One region of the Solibacillus sp. FSL W7-1464 genome, then DNA from elsewhere that is predicted to be linked to it. Evidence: riboswitches for the same ligand, from Rfam matches in the RefSeq annotation. Region 1 holds a riboswitch; the other holds the start of a gene.
What was found. A riboswitch is a leader RNA that binds a small molecule or an ion and turns the genes downstream of it on or off. The one in region 1 is predicted to bind glycine.
Positions count from the first base shown of each region.

Region 1 (3,434 bases):
TTGCTTGCTGTATTTTTATTGTTCATAGTTTCCGGAGCTGCTGTTTTCTATACAAATGCATATTTTGCGCAAATAAAAGTATATAATTCATTGGAATCTATTTACGTTCGTGCTACGATAAATATACTAAATTTACCTTAAAGTTCGACTTCTTTTTGCAAAGTCGAAAAAATGTCGCATTATGCGATTTTGTTTGACCTAAAAATATTTTTGATCAAATCGCAAAATAGAAACGAAAGAACAGGTAGAGGCGTAATTGATTAAGTAGTCCGTAATAGAAGAAGGTGAACAGCATGCGTAAAATTTATTTAGTAGGATTTATGGGGTGCGGAAAAAGTGCGATTGGAAGACGTTTAAGTTTTTTCTTGAAAATGCCGTATTACGATATGGATCACGAAATTGTTCGACAGCAGGGTATGACAATTCCTGAAATTTTCGAGAAATACGGTGAAGCACACTTCCGAAAAATCGAGACGGAATTTTTAAAGAATTTTCGTGATGAAGCATGCATTATCGCAACAGGCGGTGGGGTTGCCGTGAATGAAGAAAACCGGAAAATTATGCGCCGGACAGGGCTTGTATTTTTTCTGGATGCAAAATTTGAAGATATTTATATGCGGATTCGGAATGACAAAAACCGTCCCATTGTTCAATCATCAACGGAGCAAGAATTGGAAAACCTGTATCACCAACGCAGAAAGAATTATCGACTAGCTGGCCATATACAAGTACTGACAGCCGGGAGAACATTAAGACAAATTGTTGAGTACATCGGCTTTCAAGTAAAACGTCTTAAAGGCGAATAATTGCTATATAATTGTGTTTAATGTTCGTATTTTGAATAAAATTAAAAAAAGATTGCGTTTGCATTACATTCAATGTTAGGATATTGCTAAGAAGAGCAATAACATGAAGTAAATAAGCTAACGCGGATGATGGTACGGGGAGAGAACGTGATGTCACGTCGCCGAAGGAGCAAATAGCCACGCTATGAATCTCTCAGGCAAAAAGACTCGTATCGGACGCAACTCTGGAGAGTGCTGTAATAGCAAATGTTGCGAACAGCCACCAACGGGGAAAGCCTAAATTGTGATAGTGGATCAAATTTAGGTGTAACTTTCAGGTGCAAGGACAGAGAATCTCGGTAAAGGGGATTCGTCTGTCTTTTTTTTGTGGAGAAATCGGCTTTTAATATTCTGATGATTCTAATAAAAAGATAGATTTTATACCTTTCTAGGTGTAATGTTGTTTCCCCCTTTGCAAGGCAATACGAACATACATAATTAAAGGAGGAAATGAACATGACAAATGAATTAAAGCTAAAGCGCACACCACTTTTTGACGAATATGCAAAGTATGGTGGGAAAACAGTTGATTTTGGCGGCTGGGAGTTGCCTGTACAATTTTCTTCGATCAAAGATGAACATGATGCGGTACGTAATCGCGCAGGACTTTTTGATGTATCCCATATGGGGGAAATTATCGTAGAAGGTCCGGATGCGCTTGTATATTTACAAAAGATGCTTTCCAATGATATTTCGAAAATTGCAGTTGGCGGCGCACAATATAGTGCACTTTGCTATGAAGACGGCGGTGTTGTTGACGATTTACTGACATACCGTTTGGAAGATAACCGCTATTTACTTTGTGTTAATGCAGCGAACATTGAAAAGGATTTTGAATGGTTGCAGCAGCATGTCGAAGGGGATGTCAAAGTGACGAATGTGTCAGATGACTATGCCCAAATCGCCTTACAAGGTCCTTTATCTCAGGAAGTTCTGCAAACATTAACAGCAACAGACTTAACGGCAATTAAATACTTTAAATTCCAGGACAATGTGGATGTAGGCGGTCATTCGGTTCTTGTTTCCCGCTCAGGCTATACAGGAGAAGACGGATTTGAAATTTACGGTGCACCAGCAGCGATTGTCGAACTTTGGAACAGAATTCTGGAAGCAGGAAAAGACAAAGGTGTAGTAGCTGCCGGTTTAGGAGCACGTGATACACTTCGCTTTGAAGCTTGCTTACCCTTATATGGTCAGGAGATTTCAAAAGAAATTTCACCACTGGAAGCTGGGATTGGTTTTGCAGTGAAATTGGCGAAAGAGCCGCAGTTTATCGGGCAGCAAGCACTAATCGACCAAAAAGAAAATGGCCTGACTCGTAAATCAGTAGGCATCGAAATGATTGATAAAGGTATTCCTCGTCACGGCTATAAAGTATTTAAAGATGGCGAAGAAATTGGCTTTGTAACAACAGGAACACAGTCACCAATGACAAAGCGCAATATCGGCCTAGCTTTAATTGACGCAAAATTCACTGAAATCGGAACTGAGTTAGAAATTGAAGTTCGAAAAAATAGAGCTAAAGCAGTTGTGGTAGAAACACCATTTTATAAGCGTGCAAAATAAACTTTTGAAAAGAGGGTTAACAATGAAACATCGTTATTTACCAATGACGGAACAAGATAAACAAGAAATGTTAGACCGTATCGGAGTTGCGACAATTGATGAACTTTTCGAGGATATTCCTGAAAAAGTCCGCTTCCAAGGGAGCTACAATATTAAACCTGCAAAGTCTGAAGCTGCTTTAATGAAAGAGCTGGCACAACTTGCTGCAAAAAATAAAGATACAGCAAGCAATATTTCATTTTTAGGTGCAGGTGTATACAATCACTATAAACCGGTTATTGTCGATCATGTTATTTCACGTTCAGAGTTCTATACTGCGTACACACCATACCAGCCGGAAATTTCTCAAGGTGAACTTCAAGCGATTTTTGAATTCCAAACGATGATTGCGGAACTGACAGGCATGGATATTGCTAACTCTTCTATGTACGATGGTGGTACGGCTTTGGCAGAAGCAGGTATGCTTGCTGCAGGTCATACACGTCGTGGTAAATTACTCGTTTCAGGAGCTGTACATCCGGAATATCAAGATGTTGTGAAAATGTATGCGACAGGACAATCAATTGAAGTCGTTACAATTCCTACAAAAGACGGTGTGACAGACATCGAAGCACTAAAAGGCTTAATCGACGATCAAACAGCCGGCGTTATCGTTCAATATCCGAACTTCTTTGGTCAAGTTGAAAACCTACAGCCGCTAGCTGATATTACACATGATGCAAAAGGATTATTTATCGTATCCGCAAACCCGTTAGCTCTTGGCATTTTAACACCACCAGGAAAATTAGGCGCAGATATTACAGTTGGGGATGCACAGGTATTCGGAATTGCAGAAGCATTCGGTGGTCCACACTGTGGTTATTTCGCGGTAACAAATAAGTTAATGCGTAAAGTACCTGGCCGTCTTGTTGGGGAAACAGTAGACCAAGATGGACGTCGTGGTTATGTATTAACATTACAGGCTCGTGAGCAGCACATCCGTCGTGACAAAGCGACATCAAATATTTGTTCAAACCAGGCATT
Region 1 covers NZ_JBBORC010000001.1:2,406,038-2,409,471, reverse strand. The annotation lists gene MKZ25_RS11900 (shikimate kinase) at 294-806, shown strand; glycine riboswitch at 933-1,025, shown strand; gene gcvT (glycine cleavage system aminomethyltransferase GcvT) at 1,302-2,411, shown strand; gene gcvPA (aminomethyl-transferring glycine dehydrogenase subunit GcvPA) at 2,434-3,434, shown strand, end outside.

Region 2 (3,434 bases), 740 kb from region 1:
TGCTTCGAGTTGAACTATTGTGCAGCGGAGAGAGGCCGGATTTTCTAATATATCCACAGAAGTTCTAATATAAGTTTATTTGTTCTAATATATTGCCGATCTTCTAATATAAATGCGGGTTGTTCTAATATGTGTCCCGGATGTTCGAATAAAGTATGTACTTCTTCTAATATCCTGCCTCGAATTTCTAATAACCCGCTCAAATGTTCTAATAAAATCCAGACACGGCTTCTTCTCGCCCATTATACCGGCTATAACGTTTCTACACGGCCTCAAATTTAAGGATTTTCTAATATCCAGCCCGGTTCTTCTAATATCACTTAAAATTCTTCTAATAAACCACCCTATTGTTCTAATAAAATCCGCCCCCGGAATGGAAATCAATTTTACAATGAAAAAAAGCATCTTTCTAAAAGAAAAATGCTTTTTTAGACTATTTATTTCTTTCTAATCTTATAAAGAACAAACAGCGCGATAAACCATAGCGGTGTTAACAGCAGTGCAGTTCTCGTAGACTCGGAAATTGCCATAACGACTAGTAAAAACAAGAAGAATGCCAATATTAAATAGTTGACCAATGGTGTTAAAGGTGCTTTGAAAGTTGAAGATTTATGTAATTCCGGATGACGCTTTTTATAGATAATATGCGAAATCAGAATAATGCTCCAAACCCAAATAAAACAAATCGCACTAATTGTTGTCACGATACTGAAGGCATCGTCCGGCATGAAATAGCTTAGCAATGCTCCAATCGAAACCACGACTGCAGAAAATAAAAGACCATTTTGCGGCACCGCATTTTTGTTTAATTTACCGTAAGCTTTCGGTGCTTGCTTATTATTACTTAAACTGAACAGCATACGGCTTGTTGAGAACATCCCGCTATTTCCTGCAGAAGCAGCTGATGTCAGCACAACAAAGTTAATTAAACCTGCTGCAATCGGTATTCCTACCAATGCGAAAACCTGAACGAATGGCGAGCTTGCTGCGCTTAATGTATCCCAAGGATTGATTGTTAAAATGACGAATAATGCCCCTACATAAAACAGCAGTATACGCACAGGAATTTTATTGATCGCAGATGGGATATTCTTTTGCGGGTTTGCCGTTTCAGCAGCAGCTACCCCTACTAACTCAACCCCGACGAATGCAAAGACAACCATTTGGAACGCCATTAAAAATCCAAATGCACCATTCGGGAATAATCCGCCATGCTCCCATAAATTCGATACAGCCACTTTGCCTGTATCAGTTTCAAAACCAATGATCAACAATACAATGCCAATCGCAATCAACGCAACAATAGTGATGATTTTAATTAACGCAAACCAAAATTCCAGCTCCCCGAACAGTTTGACCGTCAATAAATTCAAAATAAGCAAAACAACTAAACATGCGATAGCCGGTACCCACTGCGGGATGTCGAACCAGTACTGCGTGTACATGCCGACAGCTATAATATCTGCCATTGCCGTCATAATCCAGCAGAACCAGTAAGTCCAGCCGGTAATATAGCCTGCCCAATCCCCTAAGTATTCAGTGGCGAACTCGGTAAATGATGCATAGCCGCCTTTTGATAAAAGCAATTCGCCAAGTGCACGCATGACGAAAAATAGTGCAATTCCAACGATTAAGTATGCAAAGATAATAGAAGGTCCTGCAAGTGAGATCGCTTTACCTGACCCTAAAAACAACCCCGTTCCGATTGTTCCTCCAATCGCTATTAACTGAACGTGGCGATTTTTCAGGTCGCGCTTTAATTCTTGTTGTTCCAAAACGATTCCTCCAAAGGATAAGTATTTTGTCTGTATACACAGCGCAAAATAATAGGTACTTCATCGCGGTCCATCAAGTAAATTTTTCTGGAATTAAAACAGGGACTGATAATATGCCAGTCCCTGTGTCTAAGAATAATCGATTTCACCTCTGTAAAATCGCGTCCAGATTTCTAAAAAATCTGCGACATCTATCGAGGGCTTTTCATTAAACAATGCATGTTTTACAAATACATAATGCTAAAGAAAAGCGTCTCTCATTACTCTTCTGTCCTTTTGCCTGAGATTGTGAACCCTTCGGCGACGCGAATTATCGCGCTCTCTCCAGAAACTGCTCCCGCCAGTAGTTTTATCCACGACGATCTACGCTTGATATGTATGCAATTAGTTGCCTATAGGTCCCTGGCATCTTCCAGTTTCCTATAGTTCGCGTTCAATACTATTATTGTACGATAATTCATACTACCAATTTTTTTAGGGTCTTACAATAGATAATCGAAGCCAGTTATTATGTAAATAGCAATTTAACCTTATTCCCAACATAATGTTTTCTTCTTGCAGAAAATTCATGACCAAAAAAATATTACACCGAAAATTCAATATTTTCAGTGTAATATTTGTATAGAGGAATTGGTAGCCCCTCGTATTACTGTATTCGTTTACTGCAATTTTTCCTGAACCGTTTTATCTTCTTCATAGATTGTTCGATTGATATCGATCAGCTTACCTTTTGTTGTATTGGTTTTTTTCATTTTAACAACATACGTATTGTCCAAAGCAATTTCTGTGCAGGCGATGTCTTCTTCGCTGCGAAGATCTTCCGGATAGTTTAACGTAATGACTAACGTATCCCCGTCTTTTTCGATTTTTTCAATTTCTCTTCCACAGCCATCCGAATACCCTGTGACAAACAGTACTTCCTCTGTTTCAAAATCGACAGATGGAACCGATTCAAAACCAAAAATATCGGCCCAAGTCGTATACAGCTTTTCATCCTGCACGATTGAAATACTCGTACCGACCTCAGGAGGTATCGTATCTAAATGAAGCAGTAATTCATAATCTACTTTATTTTCATCATTCTTTTCCTGCACCGGTTCGGTTGGTTCGGATGATGATTCATTTTCATCTTCTTTTGTATTACATGCTGTAAGGAGCAAAACCATCCCCACGACCAACGCGTAACTTAACCATTTCTTCATTCAATCACCTCATCTCTTTCCTGATTAGTCGTATAAAAAGTCAAAAAGTTACGAAATTCCCCTCATTATATTTGTTAATATTGGTTAATTTAAACTTACGTGAGAACGTTAAATAAACTAATAATTCAGCAAGTAAGCTTTTATTATAATATGGCGTATAATGTAGTTGTTTATCCAACTATTACACCATTCTCTTGGAGGGTTTGTACAAATGAGTACACGTATTGAAAAAGACTTTTTAGGCACATTAGAAATACCAAAGGACGTTTATTACGGCGTTCAAACAACTCGTGCATTAGAAAATTTCCCGATTACTAAAATGACAATGCACCCTGAATTAATTCGTGCATTTGCCATCGTAAAGAAAAGTTCAGCACTTGCAAATGCTGCTATCGGCAAATTGGATCCAGTAATTGCTAATGCAATTGCACAAGCATCAGATGACATTATTTCAGGA
Region 2 covers NZ_JBBORC010000001.1:1,666,185-1,669,618, reverse strand. The annotation lists gene MKZ25_RS08040 (amino acid permease) at 438-1,775, opposite strand; glycine riboswitch at 2,034-2,113, opposite strand; gene MKZ25_RS08035 (dehydrogenase) at 2,435-2,977, opposite strand; gene aspA (aspartate ammonia-lyase) at 3,189-3,434, shown strand, end outside.
Region 2: linked by a shared signal. The riboswitch ahead of MKZ25_RS08040 (amino acid permease) and the one ahead of gcvT (glycine cleavage system aminomethyltransferase GcvT) in region 1 are both predicted to bind glycine.